One region of the Aliidiomarina sp. genome, then DNA from elsewhere that is predicted to be linked to it. Evidence: predicted binding sites of a transcription regulator. Region 1 holds the regulator's gene; each other region holds the start of a gene.

Region 1 (6,208 bases):
GCATCGCGGCCCGTGCTTGCTGCCGGCCCAGCAAAACGCCCAGTACCACTAAATTGATCAACGCTGCTGGCGCTGCCCATACTCGAATTTGTATGTAGGCATTGGTAAGCTGTAATAGCTCGCCATCAATTGCTAAGATGGCGGCGAGCAGCCGGGCGAATAGTGGCGAGGCAAGAATGATACTAAGGCCAATTACTACCGCGAACACCACACCGTGAACAAAGTGTTGTTGTTGCTCAGTGATATTTTCCGCGCCGTAGGCATGCGCAATTACCGCAGTAGTCGACATTCGCAAAAATACCGCGAGTAAATAGATAAAACTAAGTACCATGGCGCCCAAGGCAACGGCGCTTAGATAAATAGCATCGGGCAAATGGCCGATAATCGCGGTATCAACAAGGCCAAGCATTGGGGCTGCGATATTGGAGATGATCATCGGCAAGGCAATGGCAAATACCATTTTGTGATCACGCTTGGGGAAAACCAATCGAAATGACGATCGCGAGCCAGCAGACATTAATTACACTCCGGAGATAAGTAATGCGATTAAAAAAATATGCGCTAATGCTAACACTTTTTGGCGCCTTACTGGGTTGTTCACCGAACTCAAATAGTGCTACTGCTACATCGGCTAATGAAGCAAGTGAAGCGAACGTAGCGAATGAGGCGCATGCCTCTATTTTGCTATATCACCATGTGAGCGATACAACACCCCGAGTTACCAGTGTAACGGCAGATGAGTTAAGGGATCACTTACAGTATTTGCGTGATAACGATTTTACCGTAATTGATATTCGTGATTCGATTGCTGCCGCAAAAGGCGAAAAAGAGATTCCCGAGAAATCGGTAGTAATTACCTTTGATGATGCTTATCAGAATATTTTTACTAATGGCTGGCCGGTATTAAAAGAGTTTGGCGTGCCTTGGACATTATTTGTAACTACGGATCCGGTTGGCCAAACAGCTGGCCGTTATATGAGTTGGGATCAGGTGCGTGAACTGCATGAAGCGGGCGTAGTAATTGCTAACCATTCTACCGATCACTCGCACATGCCGCGGCGAGTAGCAGGGGAAAGTGAGCAAGCCTGGCTGCGGCGCATGCGCGAAAATATTCTAGCGGCCGAAGCTAAAATAGAAGATGAAGTTGGCGTAAGTTATAAATTATTCGCCTATCCATACGGTGAGTACGATAACAAACTAGCGGATCTTGTAGCCGAGCTCGGCTTTATTGGCTTCGGCCAGCATTCTGGTGGTTTTGGGGCTACCAGTGATATGCGCGCAATTCCCCGTTTTGCGGCCGCAGGCATGTATGCAAATTTGCATACCTTGGGTACAAAAATGGCGGCACTATCGTTACCGGTGAAGGATGTGCAGTATCGCGATACACTATTACGCCACGATGAAACCAAACCCGAACTCACCCTAACTGTTGATATCAGTGATTTTCATCCTAATCAGGTAAATTGCTTTATCGGCGGGCAACCGCATAGCCCAAATTGGCAGGATGATCATACCTTTACTATTCAGGCTACCGAGCCATTGGCTATTGGCCGCGGCAGGTATAACTGCACAGCACCAAGCCGCGCAAAACCTGGCCGTTTCTATTGGTATTCTATGCAGTGGATTCGCCCCGATGCACAAGGTTCGTGGCCAGATTAATCGGTTTTTTGATACTCAAAGGGCTCCTTGCGATGGAACCCTTTGTAAGTTGCGCACGAGCAGAGATTGTTATTTTGCTAAAATACGCTGCACGGAATCGCGGATGGTTTGTTGCACTTGGCTACCCAGTAGCACATCTATTTCATCACTAAGAATTGCCGTGCGCTCATCAGAGGTGAAATCGCCGGCATCCGTTACGTGAACGTAGCGTTCAGATTTCAGGGTACTTACCAAAGTACTGAACACGCGCTTATCGTAAAATTCTGGTGCATCAATACCGTGCCGTGTTCCTACGCGCGAACCTACCTGTTCACTATACTGTTCCAGCTCATTGCGCGAAAGCGCATCCGATTGTTGTAATAACTCAAATACAATAGCGTAGCGAACCAGGGTTTCTTCAGCCGCATTCGCCAGTAAGGTTAGCTGCACGTAACCCGGTGTATTACGGCCAACAATAGTATAACTACCATCATTCTCCACCAGCCATTGCTGGCGCACAAACTCCTCGCAAAGTGCAGCTACCCAAAGCGGAACTTCACTACTGTGGCGATTAACAAACAGCTCGGCTTCCAACAGTGGGAATACCTTTTGCATAAACTGTGCAGCTTCTACTGCTGTGAATTTTTCGCCTTTGCGTGCAAAGCGCGCGAGCAGTGCCGGCACAATAAACATGTGCAGAATATTGTTGCGATAATAGGTTAGGGTTACCGCTTGTACTTGATCGAGCGCTACCACTGAACCAGCGTTGTTTTCGCTAATCGCTAACTTATCCATCTTTGTTAAATGCTCCCACAGCGCTTCAGTTTCCCATTCGGGTACATGGATATCATTGCTGTAAGGAACCTCGCGGTGCAACGCTAAGTAGCATTGAATTTGCGCAAGTAACTCTTCTTTAGTTAATGTGTGGCGCTCAGCGCTTAACAGTACTAATCCAGTTAAGTTAATGCTATTCAACGCTGCACCGTCATTAATGCGGCGCATCATAATATCAGCTAAATCATTCACAACTGGCGTTAACCAACGTGGTTTCGCTGGTTCTTCAGCTCCACGGGTAACTGAATCACGCCAATCAGGCTGCGTGTTATCAAGATACTCGGAAAGCCGCAGTGGCTCGCCAAAGGTTACAAACCCGTGGCCAAAGTTGCGTAATTTGCGTAGAATTCCGAATACTTGAAATACCGATTCTTTCTCCTTCTTCGCGCCTTTGAGTTCGCCATGGTAAGTAGCTACTTCCATTACATGTTCGTAGCCCAGATATACTGGCACAAATGTAACTGGCCGATTCACGCCGCGTAACTGGCTTTGTAGGGTCATTGCGAGCATGCCAGTTTTCGGCTGCAATAGCCTACCGGTGCGGCTGCGGCCACCTTCCATGAAGTATTCAACCGCATAACCTTTGCGAAATAATCGGGTGAGATATTCACGAAACACAGTGGAATACAGTTTGTTACCACGGAAACTACGGCGTAAAAAGAAGGCGCCACCGCGGCGAAATATTGTGCCTACTGGGAAGAAATTTAAGTTTACTCCAGCAGCAATGTGCGGCGGTACTAAGCCTTCTTTGTAGATTACATAACTTAATAACAAGTAATCCATGTGGCTGCGGTGGCAAGGAACATAAACAATTTCATGACCATCTTGGGCTAGTTTCCGAATGATATCGCCGTTTTTAACGGTGATGCCGTTATAGATTTTGTTCCATAACCAAGTAAGGAAATGATCGCCGAAGCGCACCAAGCCCTCTCGATAATCAGCGGCAACTTCATGTAAATAACTACGCGCTCTTTTTACTGCTTGTGCTTCAGTAATTTTCTTTGCGCGAGCTTCTTCGTTGATGGCTGCTCGAATCGCGGAAGATTCCAATAGCTCTTGGATCATTGCTTCGCGCCCGAGTAATTTAGGCCCCGCAACTGCATAGCGAAGGCGGGCAAAGTGGGTGCGAGCAACGCGAGTAAGTTTATGGGCAAGTTCCACATCACTGGCGTGGCTTGTGGCCATAGTACGTAAGCTTACCGGCCGTGAAACTCGAGCCAGAATATTGCGGCCAGAAAATAACACCAACCAAAACTTACGAAATTTGCCGGGAACTTCGATATCCGCGGTCATGGTGCGGCCTTCATTATGCTCACGGCCAGGCTCACGGCCCCAAAAAAGACCTATTGGGTACATATGTACGTTGTAGCTGGAATTCTGCTGATGTAGGTTGAGTAACTCCACGAATGCATCTTGCGGTGTTTGCCCCAACCTGCGTTTTGGGTCTTCCAGATACAACACCCGATCATAAAGCTTGCCATTCAGCGCTAGCGGCTCGGTTGGATCGGGTAACTGTAAAGCGTGAGCTGCTTTCCGTGCCGCCACAAGATCGGTGGCAGAAGGGCTACGCATTACGTACACCACGTGGTCTGGCGCCGAAGGCTTTTGCTCATGTTCGTCAGCGATCGCTGAAACCTTGGTGAGCCAACTTACAGGTAGGCGAATCAATTTATACATTAACGATGTTGTTCTCATTTCTTCTCCGGCAGCTAACCAAGCAACCCATATATTGCGCATAGAATATCATTTTTAACGGGTTGTTGCTGCTCTGGCAAAAATTGTTCAAAAAAAGTTGCGCTGTATGGATTACTGTATATACTAACAGTGTACTGTATGAATAAACAGGTGATGATATGCGTCCGTTAACGCCAAGACAGCAACAAATTCTCGATATGATTCGCACTAATATTGAAGCAACAGGTATGCCACCAACGCGTGCTGAAATTGCTCAGCGTTTAGGTTTTCGTTCGGCGAATGCAGCTGAAGAGCATTTAAAGGCTTTAGCGAAAAAAGGCATGATTGAAATGATGCCTGGCATGTCGCGTGGTATTCGCCTAATTCAAGAAGACGCCACTTTGGTGGATAACCTTGGCTTACCTTTAATAGGGCAGGTAGCTGCCGGTGAGCCGATATTAGCGCAACAGCACATCGAAGGGCATTATCAAGTAGATCAATCGATGTTTCATCCACATGCCGATTTCTTGCTTCGGGTAAATGGGATGAGCATGAAAGAAATCGGCATCCTTGATAATGACATCCTTGCAGTACATAAAACCAACGAAGCCCGCAATGGCCAAATAGTTGTTGCCCGTGTGGAAGACGACGTTACCGTAAAACGCTTTGAACGCCGCGGAAATATGGTTCTCCTGCATCCCGAAAACGAAGAGTTTTCGATTATTCAGGTAGATCTAACCCAACAGTTTATGACCATTGAAGGGTTGGCCGTAGGTGTAATTCGCAATGGAGGCTGGTTATGAATTATTCTTCTTTAGCTCGGAAATTTGCCCACCCTGGGGTTTGGGGCAACGAAAATACTGCCACTCAATGTGTAAATGTTTCTGAACAAGCAATGCATCAGCAACTTTGGGCAACCTTAAGCACGATGCGTAAGCGCGATGACCAATGGGTTACTGTAATCGGTAAGCCCCCGCGTACACTTATCGCTCAGCTTATCGCGGCAGGTATTCGGCCAGATCGCATTCGTAAGGTGTCTACTAGCAACAGCGAAACCGCGTTGTGGGCTACGGAACAGGCGTTACTTATTGATAATAGCCAACTTGTTATCGCTTGGTTAACACCTTATAGCGGCCGTGATAAGCAGCGGATTCAATTGGCGGCAAAAGCCAGCAAAGCGTTGAACTTTATCTTTGCACCTGATTATCAACCAGCTGCGGTGCATTAAAAACAAGCACTAAGAAATCTTAGCGAGATTATTAAATGAACAGCTTTGTTTAAAAAACAAACATTCCGTCTCCACTCACTCCAAAAATTTTGGAGTTTCCCCAGGGGTTGTTAACAACAACCCCTTTTTTATTAACATTTTTGGTGGTATTTTGATCCACATCAAATAACCCGCTGTGGTTACGAAGAAGTATACTTATGTGCGTAATACCTAAGTAATTCGTTTCAGCGACTTGATAATACCTAAACAATAATTGCCATTAAGGCAAAAAATAATAACAAAAGGTTATGCAAGCATTGGGATTTTTTGGGGAAATGTTGTTCCTGCCTTGCTAACCTCTTTGTTCTTCGAAATCTTCATACTCTGCCCCCAGCACCTGAAGATGCCTAAGAATAAGAGGAGAAGTCGAGTGAAAGTGAGACTAACGAGCCTGCTCGTCGGTGCGATAGCGTTGTTCACAGCAACCATTGCTTCGGCGCAACCAAGCCAGTTAAATCTTACCCGTGGTGCAACCGATATAAGCCGGCAAGTGTACGATCTGCACATGTTGGTTTTTTATATTTGCGTTGCTATTGGCGTAGTGGTTTTCACTGCAATGTTCATTTCAATCGTTCGGCATCGCAAAAGCCGTGGTGTTGAACCAGCGAAGTTCCATGACAACGTAAAGGTTGAAATTGCGTGGACAGTAATCCCATTTTTGATTTTGATTGGGATGGCCGTACCGGCAACTATTACATTGATCAAAATGGACGATACCAGTGAATCTGATCTCAGTGTTCTGGTTACCGGTTCGCAATGGCGTTGGCATTACAGCTACTTGGATTACGATGTTGA
Region 2 (6,208 bases), on a different contig from region 1:
CACAGAATAGCTTCCCGAACTGGCGCTACGTTCTCTAAACTCTTCCACTGCACGAATTTCATAATCAGCTTTCGGTAACATCTCTGGGAAAAATAACAGCTCGCTTGTTTCTTCTACCGCACGAGCGAAGGCGCGATAATCCTGCAACATTTCCTCGCGGCTAGCATAATGAAATTGCTCATCATCACGAGTGAACGCGAAAAATTCATCCAAAGTGCCAGTAAAACCAACCTCGTGCATCACCGTTCTAATGTTATCTTGAATACGCGCTACTTCCCGTTCGCCAATAGCATGGATTTCTGCCGCTGTTAAATCCGTAGTAGTGCGCCAGCGTACGTTATAGGCATACCATTCTTGGCCCCCAGGAAGTGCGCCAATACCATAACTATCTACGCGAGCCGCTGGCATGTATTCATCACGTACAAAATCATACAGGGCTTGATAGGCGGGTAATACAGTTTCGGTGATCAAGTTTGCGTATAATTCACTGAAGTACAGTACCTCTTGCTCACTAAATGCTTCCGGCATGGTATGAATCGGCTGATAGAATAAGCTATCGGTTAAATCATCTACCAAATGCGCGGCTATTTGATCTAGTGCTCGCTCCATAAGTACCCGTGGCTGCACCACTTCTTGCGCCATGCCCTCTTCCATATTCCGAATCACACCATCAATCACGTTTGGTATCGCTCGCATACGCTCAGCCCACATACTGTAATCTTGGGCGGTTTGAAATGGTTGCGCAGAGGTACCAGACCCTAAAATAGCGAGTTGATTAGCAATATTGTAAAACTGATTGAGCGGCATTAAGTGAGCAGGATGCTCTAATGCCATGAGCGCCATTTCCCGATCGCGAACAAAAATCTGATAGCTCAATTGCGCATCTTCCGGCAAGTATGCAAATGCGAATCGTTGCACGCTAGCGAGGTATTCCTCTTCAAGCATTCGCACCCGTTCACGGTGTTCGCTACTAAGAGTATCCGGGAGCAGGTTATTGTATTTGTGCTCGCCTAGATATGTAGCACCTAGGGGCTCAAGTTCTAAATTTGCCTGAAAGTATTCATCATAAATTGTATTTAACTGTTCAACCCACTGTGCAACCTGGCGTTCACTCGGTTGCGTGGATTGCGGAGTGCACGCCGCAACAAACAAAATCGAGAGCATACCGATAAGCATGGCTTGAAACCCACCTAGGGAAGAACTGCAAACACTTTTCATGGTTATTTCACCTAACGTAAAAATAATAAATTGATAACTACAAAGAATGGCATAAACAGCAGCTCGCATCTAGCACTTAGCATATTGTACAGAAATAAAAAAACCGCCCTACAGCAACTAAGCTATAAAAGCGGTTTTCAAGCGAAATACTCTGTTTAAAACGTAAGGTTACTCTTCAATTTCTGCCGGAGTTGTAAGCGCTGGATCATCTTCAGCTGGCACCGGTTTAAGTAACAACATATCACGGAGGATTTTTTCAATTTCTGCAGAGATATTTTTATTTTCACGCAAATAACTCATTGAATTTGCTTTACCTTGGCCAATCTTATCGCCTTTATAGCTGTACCACGCACCAGCTTTCTCAACAATTTTATGTTTTACACCAAGATCTATCAGCTCACCCTCTTTCGAAATGCCACTACCATACATAATCTGGAAGTCTGCTTGCTTGAATGGTGGTGCAACCTTGTTCTTCACCACTTTCACACGGGTTTCATTACCAACAATCTCATCACCCTCTTTAAGCGCGCCAGTGCGGCGAATGTCTAAACGAACCGAGGCGTAGAACTTCAGTGCATTACCACCAGTAGTGGTTTCAGGGTTACCGAACATTACCCCAATCTTCATTCGAATTTGGTTAATGAAAATACACATGGTATTTGATTTTTTAATATTCGCTGTAAGCTTACGTAATGCTTGTGACATTAAGCGTGCTTGTAAGCCCATATGAGAATCACCCATCTCGCCTTCAATTTCCGCTTTTGGAGTAAGTGCTGCAACGGAATCGACAACAATTACATCTACTGCTGCTGAGCGAACTAACATATCGCAAATTTCTAGCGCTTGTTCACCGGTATCAGGCTGAGAAACTAATAGATCGTTAATATTAACGCCAAGTTTTTCTGCATAAATAGGGTCTAGTGCATGTTCCGCATCAACGAAGGCACAGGTTTTACCCATGCGTTGCGCTTCAGCAATAACCTGTAACGTTAATGTTGTTTTACCACTTGATTCTGGGCCATATACTTCAATTACCCGACCACAAGGTAAACCACCAATGCCAAGTGCGATATCAAGGCTTAACGAGCCTGTTGAAATGGCTTCAATATCCATTGCCCGGTTATCGCCTAACCGCATAATTGCGCCTTTACCAAATTGACGCTCGATTTGCCCTAGGGCTGCGGTTAACGCTTTTTGCTTGTTTTCATTAACACTCATGCTTAGCTCCAAATTCTTTGCAGTTGATAATCAGTAGTATACTGTGGATACATACAGTATCAAGTGACTTTGGCAATTTCTTACAAAAAAAACCGATTTATTTTATAAAGTTCTTATAAATCATTAAGTTGATTAACTAGTAAAGTGAGTGCATGAGCAATGGTTTGCTGCCGTACTTGATAACGATCACCGCTAAAGTACTGGATATCGGTCCATGTGTTATTCGCAGTAGCAATACCGAAACACACCATGCCAACTGGTTTCTCGCTCGAGCCACCGGTAGGCCCTGCGATACCTGTAGTACTCACGGCAATATCGGTGCCAAGTGCGTACATCGCACCTGCAGCCATTGCTGCTGCGCATTCGGCTGATACCGCACCATAGCTAGTGATAACGCTCTCGGGCACTTGTAGCAGTTGTTGTTTTACTTGGTTGCTATAGCTCACAATTCCGCCTGCAAACCATACCGAGCTTCCTGATAAATCGGTGCAAGCACTAGCAATGCCACCACCACTGCACGATTCTGCAGTAGCTAAACGAAACTGTTTTGTAGTTAATAGCGAGGCCAATTTTTGTACTAAGCTCTCGATTGCCGAGCCGTGTACTGCGTTTGCTTCCATAAATCACTCCCTACTTACGCACTCATGTCATTTAAGAATATCTAAGGTTCATAATGATTGCTAATTTATACTTGGCATTTGTAGCTGAAAACTGGATCATGTAGTAACAACATGGCGAAATTGCCATAGCTAATAAAATTATAACGAAAAACAAGGGCACTGTGTTTTCGCAGACTGCCGCTAAGAATACCGAAAAGGACGCCAAAACGAATGCCACAACCAACACCTCAACACACGCCAATGATGCAACAGTATTTGGCGCTCAAAGCTGAGCATCCAAACATTCTGTTGTTTTATCGCATGGGTGATTTTTATGAGTTGTTTTATGATGATGCACAACGCGCGGCAGATCTTCTCGATATAACCCTAACTCAGCGCGGCAGCTCTGGCGGTAATCCTATCCCTATGGCCGGCGTACCTTATCATGCAGTAGAGGGCTACCTTGCACGATTAATCAAACTTGGCGAATCTGTTGCCATTTGCGAGCAAGTTGGCGATCCAGCTACCAGTAAAGGGCCCGTAGATCGCAAAGTAGTGCGTATTGTAACTCCTGGCACCGTGAGCGATGAAGCGTTACTAGAGCCCGCCCGCGAAAACTTACTAGTGGCTATTTGCCAGCATGCCGATGAACGCTGGGGCTTAGCAGGGGCAGACATCAGTAGTGGGCGATTCTTTGTAGCTGCACTTGCCAATACAGATGCATTACTAAGTGAGCTCGAACGATTACAGCCCGCAGAATTACTTTACCCCGAATCACTGCAACTACCAGCACCAGCAAAAACGATTAAAGGATTACGCCGACGACCGGAGTGGGAATTTAGTAGTGATAGTGCTGAGCAAAGTTTACTCCGCCAGTTTGCCACCCACGATTTATCCGGGTTTGGCCTTGATAAACAGCATCCTGGCATTGGCGCTGCAGGTTGTGTTTTACAGTACATTAAAGATACCCAACGCTCAGCCCTGCCCCATTTACAGAACATTCAGCAGGAATTTTCCCGAGATGCTATTCACTTGGATAGCGCTACGCGCCGTAATCTCGAATTAACCACCAATCTACAAGGCGGTGAAAACCATACCTTGGCGGCAGTACTTGATTACACTAAAACGGCGATGGGCAGCCGCCTATTGAAACGTTGGTTACATCGGCCATTGCGTGACACCAAACGGTTACAGAAGCGCTTAGATACCGTTGCGTTATTAAAAAATTCAGAAGCTTGGTCGGCACTACAATTATGTTTACGCGACATTGGCGATCTCGAGCGGATCCTTTCACGAGTAGCATTACAAACCGCTCGACCGCGTGATTTAACGCGCCTACGAGCAGCGTTAGCATTATTACCCAACATCAACCAACACCTTCGCGAGTTTAAATTAACCGCACACGTGCCGGAATTTAGTGAGTTTAGTGATTATCACCACCTGCTCTGCCAAAGCATAGACGACAACCCGCCGGTGTTGATTCGCGATGGTAATGTGATTCGATCAGGCTATAACGCCGACCTCGATGCATTTCGTGAGCTTAGCGCGGGTGGTACGGCACAATTAGAAGCTCTTGCTGAGCGCGAGCGGCAACGCACTGGCATTGCTAATTTAAAAATTGGCTATAACAAAGTACATGGCTTTTATATCGAGTTAAGCCGCCTTGCTGCGGATAAAGTGCCGCCAGAATACCAGCGCCGGCAAACTCTGAAGAACGCCGAACGCTACATTATCCCTGAATTGAAAACTTTTGAAGATCAGGTGTTACAGAGCCAAAGTAAAGCTTTAGCATTAGAAAAGCTGTTGTATCAAGCAATTCTGGATGAACTGCAGCAGCCTTTAGGGGAACTCCAAGCTTGCGCATATCAACTTGCCGAACTCGATGTGTTCTGCTGCTTCGCTGAACGCGCAATAACTTTAAATTACAGCCAGCCCCAGTTCACCAATGCAAACGAATTGTATATCGAAAACGGCCGCCATCCGGTAGTTGAAGCGTTTGCAGATACACCATTTATTGCCAATGCCGTGCAGTTTGATCAACAACGCCGATTACATATCATTACCGGACCGAACATGGGTGGTAAATCTACTTATATGCGGCAAACCGCGTTGATTACGTTAATGGCCCATACTGGCTGTTTCGTGCCCGCTCGTTCTGCACGTATTGGCCCGGTTGATCGGATTTTCACTCGTATTGGTGCCGCCGACGAATTAGCCTCAGGCCGTTCAACCTTTATGGTAGAAATGACCGAAACGGCAAATATTTTGCACAATGCTACCGCGCATTCGTTGGTGTTGATGGATGAAATTGGCCGGGGAACATCTACCTACGATGGTTTGTCGTTGGCTTGGGCCAGTGCAGAAGCATTAAGCCGCAGTGGTGCGATGTGCTTATTTGCCACCCATTACTTCGAATTAACTCAGCTTGCGGAGCAACTCGAAAATACCGTGAATATGCACGTAGATGCAGTTGAACACGGCGACACCATCGCCTTTTTGTATCATGTGAAAGAAGGCGCCGCGAGCCGCAGCTTTGGTATTCAAGTTGCGCGCCTTGCTGGGGTGCCGGAAACGGTATTATCGCGGGCTAAAGAGTGTTTGGCGAACTTAGAAAAGAATGATGGCGTTGCTGTGGCTAGCGCACCGGTAGCACAACAGGCCAGCTTAGCCCTTGAGCCGCTAGCTATTGAGCCAAGCCCTGCAGCGGCATCAGTTGATCCGCGCATTGCGCTATTAAATGAACTCAATCCAGATGAGCTAAGCCCCAAACAAGCGTTGGAGCTACTTTACCGGCTTAGTAAACAACACTAATCGTCTGAAAACACTGAATCGGTGCTTAAGCCTTCTTGCATCATTACTTCGCGCAAGCGCCGCAATGCTTCTACTTGAATTTGCCTTACTCGTTCGCGGGTAAGGCCGATTTCCTTGCCTACATCTTCCAGTGTTGCAGGTTCATAGCCTAGTAAGCCGAAACGGCGGGCTAACACCTCTTTTTGCTTTGCATTCAGCGCATCAAGCCAACCTAGCAAGCGCTCCCGCAAATCATCGTTTTGCAAGATACCCTCTGGGCCACCGGCAGTTTCATCGGCAATGATATCGAGTAAACCTTTTTCACCATCACCTGCTAATGGCGTATCTACCGAAGCAATGCGTTCATTTAAACGCAGCATTTT
Region 3 (6,208 bases), on a different contig from region 1:
GGCCGAGCTATTGTTGCTAATGCAGGTGTATTACTTACAAAAGTGGAATACTTAAAGTTTAACGGCCATAAACATTTTATTATAGTTGATGCGGGCATGAATGATTTATTGCGCCCTTCGTTGTACCAAGCCCATCACGATATTGTGAACGTGGCTGCATCAAATGCGCCAGAAGTACATGGTGATGTGGTTGGCCCGGTATGTGAAACGGGTGATTTTCTTGGCCAAAATAGAACGATGCGAGTGGCTGCCGGAGATTTACTAGCAGTTAAAAGCGCGGGAGCCTATGGTTTCACTATGAGCTCTAATTATAATACTCGCCCTCGGCCGCCCGAAATAATGGTTGCCGGTGATCAAGCGTTCTTGATTCGGGCGCGGGAAACGCTTGAAGATGTGTGGCGTGGTGAAAGTTTGATACCCGCTTCTGAAGGATAAACATGCTGATTCACTTTGCAAAAATGCACGGTTTAGGCAATGATTTTGTGGTAATTGATAGTGTTACCCAAAGCATTTTTTTGAACCGTGAGCAAATAGCTACTTTGGCCGATCGCCATCGCGGTATTGGTTTTGATCAGCTGCTGTTAGTTGAGCCACCGTATGATCCTGATGTGGATTTCCATTATCGAATTTTTAATGCTGATGGTTCAGAAGTAGAGCAGTGTGGTAATGGTGCTCGTTGCTTTGGCCGGTTTGTGAAAATGAAAGGCCTTACCAATAAAAACGAGATTAAAGTAAGTACGAAGAAAGGCGTGATACAAATTCGCCTGGAAGCAGATGGGCAAGTGAATGTGGATATGGGCGAGCCTATTTTTGAGCCGAGCAAAATTCCATTTCGGGCGAATAAAGCTGAAACCACTTATATATTGCGAGCGCATGAGCAAACCTTTTTGGTGGGCGTTCTCAGTATGGGCAACCCACATTGTGTAATGTTAGTAGACGATGTGGATACCGCACCAGTGGCCGAAGTGGGTGCTCTACTTACAGGTTATGAACGGTTCTCTGAAGGTGCAAACATTGGTTTTATGCAAATTACCGGTACGAATTCGGCGAAATTACGGGTATTCGAGCGCGGCGTAGGCGAAACTCAAGCGTGTGGCACCGGGGCCTGTGCCGCGGCGGTATGGGGCATACAGCAAAATAAATTGAATTCACCAGTAACGGTAGAGTTACCTGGTGGTAAGCTAGAAATTAGTTGGCAACCTGGGGGGCGGTTATGGATGCGCGGCCCTACTGAACATGTATTTGATGGACAAATGGCATTATGAGCAATAAGAAAGCAACAAGCGTGAACAAAGTGGCAGTTACTGAATCAATGCAAGCGGTTGCACAGCTTGATGCTGCAATGGTGGTTGATTACTTACAAAGCCACCCAGATTTCTTCGAGCAACAGCCAGAGGTACTGGCGCATTTAAATATGAAGCATCAGGCGCAAGGCTCGGTTTCTTTGATTGAACGCCAACAGCGTGCGCTACGCGACAAGATTGCTGCTTTAGAAGATGAAATTACAGCGTTAATGGCCAACGCTCAGCATAATGAACTATTGTTTCGGCGCTACAGCAATCTCTATCAACAACTGTTAAAAGCCAATGGCTTTGCTGAATTAGTGGCGGTATTGGAAAATACCTTTACCCAAGAAATGGGTTTAACCGCGTGTAGCCTGAAGCTGTTTGATAATGCCTTGGCTGTGCCAGAGCAGTATCAGTTTTCTGCTGACACCCACAAACAATTATTATCTCGCCGCTTTCAAGGGCAGCCCGTGTACTTAGGGCGCTTAAGCCAAGATGAACAAAAGTTACTATTTAGTGCCGAACAGCAAGTGCAATCGGCGGCCTTATTGCAGTTAGGTGCACAAGGCGAGCTAGGTATTCTGGCTGTGGGTAGCCGAGATTCATTGCACTTTGAGCCGGCTATGGATTTCCTGCTTATTTCCCAATTACAGGTATTATTGGGCTTCTTACTACCTGGCATGCTTTCCTCTGAAAATCTCGCAGCCAATGCAAAGGAATCTGCCGCGGTTAGTAGCATAGCCAGTAACACAGAACGCTAATATGACATTAGCCGCTGAAGTAACCCGCTTTATAGATTATTTACGCGACGTGCGCGGCTACTCCACACACAGCGTGGGAAGCTATCAACGGCAGTTAACCAAAGCTATTGTAGAGTTAGAAGCGCTTGGTGTGGAACGTTGGCAAGAAGTAGATGTAACTACTGTAGAGCGCTTAGTAATGGCTTGGCGGCATGCGGGTGCAGGGCCAAGTACCTTGCACCAACGTTTGGCCGCCCTTCGCACATTTTTTGATGCACTGGTGGCACGCGGTGAACTGAGTGCCAATCCTGCGAAAGTAGTAAAAGCACCGAAATCCCCGAAAAGATTACCGAAAAACCTCGATATTGATGCAATTTTGCAGCTATTAGAGTTTCCAGCCGATGATCCGTTGGCGCTGCGCGATCGGGCGATGTTTGAACTCATGTACAGCAGTGGTTTGCGCTTAGCAGAGCTGGTTTCGCTAAACGTAAACGATATTCAACCCGACCGTGAGCTCCGTGTTACAGGTAAAGGCAATAAAACCCGCATTGTGCCCTATGGTAAGGAAGCCGCGAAATGGCTGCGGCAATGGCTTGCTGAGCGCAATACTTGGCCTAGCAGTGATCAACCTGCATTGTTTTTAAGTAAACAGCAAAAGCGCTTAACTCCTAGATCGGTGCAACTGCGTTTGAAGAAGTGGGGAGTAGAGCAAGGCCTATTTGATAATTTACACCCGCATAAATTACGCCATAGCTTTGCCACCCATATGTTGGAAGCCAGTAGCGATTTACGTGCTGTACAAGAAATGCTTGGGCACGCCAATTTGAGCACCACACAAATTTATACACATTTAGATTTTCAACGTTTAGCTGAAGTTTATGATGCAGCGCACCCGCGCGCGAAACGGCGCTAAGCGAACAACAGAGTAGTTACAGAGAAGAGCAGTTATGTGGCAATTTCACCAACGTTTGCGGCCGTTCACGGCAATTAGCTTCGATCTTGATGATACGTTGTACGATAACGTGCCGGTAATGTTGCGTGCTGAGCAGCATGTGGCTGATTTTCTCGCTGATACCTACCCGCAAACCGCTGAGCTTGATGTATTGGCGTGGCGAGCGCTGCGTAATCAAGTTGCTGCCGAGAATGCGGAATTGGCCAGTAACATGACTGCGTTACGGATGGCCACCCTGCAACGCACGCTTAAACAGTATGGTATTGCTGATGCAGAGCGCGCAGCGCGGGCAGCCATGGCCGAGTTTTTAAGTGCACGTAATCGCGTAGAAATAACCCCTGAAGTACATGCGCTGCTGGCGCAGTTAGCAGAGTTTTATCCGTTAGTAGCCATTAGTAACGGTAATGCCGATGTACAGCGAATTGGTTTAGGTGATTACTTTCAAGCGGCGTATCAGCCGGGTAATGGCCTGCGTGGTAAACCCTTCAGTGATATGTTTACTGCAGCAGCGCAGCATTTGTTGTTACGTGATGCGGGGCAACTTCTGCACGTGGGGGATCATCCGGTAAGTGATGTGCAAGGAGCGCATACGTTCGGAGCACAAGCGATTTGGCTACAACCCGCGGCTTCAGGGAAAGCGGAAAGTGGCCCAGCTACTCGCTTACCGCACGCCACCATTAGCGATGTGCAGGCGCTTGCTGCCTTATTACCACGTTAGCTTAACGCAGTTTTTTCCTAGAATTCAGCTACCAACACGGCCTCCTCAAATGCGTTAATTGCGCATTGCCTACTGGTTTTTTATACAGTAACATTGCTCACTTAACAGCGCTGAAAACCAAAACCGCCCGATATGAATAAAGGTACCCCAATGGATGTTTCTTATCTTTTAGATGGCTTAAATGATCGCCAACGTGAGGCGGTTAGTGCCGGCGAGCAAGATATGCTGGTACTGGCGGGAGCGGGCAGCGGCAAAACTCGAGTATTGGTGCATCGTATTGCTTGGTTAATTCAAGTAATGAATTACTCACCCATGTCGATATTGGCGGTAACATTTACTAATAAAGCTGCAGCGGAAATGCGCGGGCGCGTAGAAAAACTGCTTGGCCGTGATGTGCAGCGTATGTGGATAGGTACGTTCCATGGCCTAGCTCATCGGCTATTGCGAGCGCATTATCAAGACGCGCGTTTGCCGCAGAACTTTCAAATCCTCGATTCGGATGATCAGCAGCGCCTGCTGAAACGCACCATTAAGGCGCTTAATTTAGACGAAAAGCAATGGCCTGCTAAGCAAGCAGCATGGTACATCAATGCCAAGAAAGACGATGGTTTGCGGGCGCAGCACATTGATACCTTTGATCCTACTGAGCAAACCCAGTTGCAAATCTATCGCGCTTATCAAGAGGCTTGCGATCGAGCGGGTTTGGTAGATTTTGCCGAACTCTTATTGCGCGTACACGAGCTATTACGCGATAACAAACATGTGCGCGAGCATTACCAGCGCCGGTTCCGGCATATTTTGGTAGATGAATTCCAAGATACGAACCAAATTCAGTATGCCTGGGTACGCATGCTTGCGGGGCAAGAAAACCATGTGGCGATTGTTGGTGATGATGATCAATCGATCTACGGTTGGCGTGGGGCTCAGGTGGAAAACCTGCAACATTTCTTACGTGATTTCCCCAACGCGCAAACAATCCGTTTAGAGCAAAACTATCGCTCTACGGCCACCATTTTGAATTCTGCCAACAAAGTAATCGGTAATAATAGCGATCGGCTTGGTAAAGATTTATGGACCGAAGGCCAAGAGGGTGAGCAAATTTCCCTGTATGCGGCATTTAATGAACAAGAAGAATCCCGTTACATTGTGAGCCAAATTAAGCGCTGGCAAGATCAAGGCGGCGCGCTTAGTGATGTGGCATTGTTATATCGTAATAATGCGCAATCGCGGGTGCTGGAAGAAGGCTTGTTGTACGCAGGGTTGGCGTATCGCATTTATGGTGGCTTGCGCTTCTTTGATCGCCAAGAGGTGAAAGATGCCGTGGCCTATTTGCGTTTGCTGAGCAATCGCCAAGATGATGCCGCGTTCGAGCGTGTGGTGAATACACCCACCCGGGGTATCGGCGAACGCACACTTGGATTAGTGCGCGAATTAGCTCGCGGTCGGCAGCTTACGATGTGGGATGCGGCTCGCGTTATGGTGCAGGAATCGCTGCTGAGTGGCCGGGCAAAAAGCGCAGTGGCAGGCTTTTTGGATTTAATTAATGAGCTCGAAGATCACTGCACAGATAAGCCACTTTCCATGCAAGCGGATACTGTAATGAAGCGCAGTGGCTTGTTGGCAATGTACCAAGCCGAACAAAGTGATAAAGCAGAAACTCGCGTAGAAAACTTGCAAGAGCTAGTAAGTGCTACGGAAACGTTTGCCCCTACTGGCGAGGAAGGCATAACCCCTCTGGCCGAATTTCTCGCTCATGCTGCATTAGAATCGGGTGAAGAGCAAGCGGATGCATATCAAGATGCGGTGCAGCTGATGACCTTACATAGTGCTAAAGGGCTGGAATTCCGTTTGGTATTCATGACCGGCATGGAGGAAGGAACCTTTCCTTCACAAATGTCGGCAGGAGAACCTGGGCGGCTGGAAGAAGAGCGGCGGCTTTGTTATGTGGGCATGACCCGAGCCATGGAAAAGCTCATTCTTACCTACGCGGAAAGTAGGCGCTTATATGGCCAAGAAAACTTTCATACGCCAAGCCGCTTTATCGCCGAAATTCCTGTGGAGTATCTTGATGAAGTGCGGGCGCAAACCCGGGTACAGCAACCCATGCAACAGCGTAGCCGTTTCCATAGTGGCGCTTCCCATGAATCTTTTACGGAAACGGGCTTTCGCTTAGGGCAGCGTGTTTTGCATCAAGTGTTCGGCGAAGGAACCGTGCTGAACTACGAGGGCTCCGGGCCGCAAAGCCGCATTCAAGTAAATTTTGATGCAGTGGGAAGCAAATGGCTCATGGTGAGCTACGCCAAGCTCACGCCATTAAGTTAGCATTACTCGCTCGCCCGAATCGCTTTCGCAGCTTTGCGCACTTGCTGATGCGTGCGTACTGCATCTACAGTGTAGATGGCGAGGGCGCTCCAGATAATAATGAAGGTGATCAGCTTATCTGCGGAAAGTGGTTCGTTATAAATCAGTACTGCTAAGATAAACATCATGCTGGGTGCAATGTATTGGAACA

The links. The regulator LexA, encoded in region 1, represses DNA repair genes until DNA is damaged. The targets are predictions, from matches to a motif close to TACTGTATNNNNATACAGTA.
Region 2: the regulator LexA is predicted to act here: its motif matches at 2,476-2,495, upstream of recA (recombinase RecA).
Region 3: the regulator LexA is predicted to act here: its motif matches at 3,767-3,786, upstream of uvrD (DNA helicase II).

Annotation. Positions count from the first base shown of each region.
Region 1 covers NZ_JBLRWZ010000030.1:15,151-21,358, reverse strand. Annotated here, with positions in the region: gene ACNA7P_RS08775 (MATE family efflux transporter) at 1-517, opposite strand, end outside; gene ACNA7P_RS08770 (polysaccharide deacetylase family protein) at 541-1,659, shown strand; gene plsB (glycerol-3-phosphate 1-O-acyltransferase PlsB) at 1,729-4,167, opposite strand; gene lexA (transcriptional repressor LexA) at 4,326-4,949, shown strand; gene ACNA7P_RS08755 (hypothetical protein) at 4,946-5,374, shown strand; gene coxB (cytochrome c oxidase subunit II) at 5,784-6,208, shown strand, end outside.
Region 2 covers NZ_JBLRWZ010000016.1:40,276-46,483, reverse strand. Annotated here, with positions in the region: gene ACNA7P_RS06050 (DUF885 domain-containing protein) at 1-1,218, opposite strand, end outside; gene recA (recombinase RecA) at 1,387-2,436, opposite strand; gene ACNA7P_RS06040 (CinA family protein) at 2,550-3,056, opposite strand; gene mutS (DNA mismatch repair protein MutS) at 3,267-5,846, shown strand; gene rpoS (RNA polymerase sigma factor RpoS) at 5,843-6,208, opposite strand, start outside.
Region 3 covers NZ_JBLRWZ010000014.1:8,626-14,833, forward strand. Annotated here, with positions in the region: gene lysA (diaminopimelate decarboxylase) at 1-435, shown strand, start outside; gene dapF (diaminopimelate epimerase) at 438-1,265, shown strand; gene ACNA7P_RS05385 (DUF484 family protein) at 1,262-2,047, shown strand; gene xerC (tyrosine recombinase XerC) at 2,049-2,939, shown strand; gene ACNA7P_RS05395 (HAD-IA family hydrolase) at 2,974-3,696, shown strand; gene uvrD (DNA helicase II) at 3,847-6,018, shown strand; gene rarD (EamA family transporter RarD) at 6,021-6,208, opposite strand, start outside.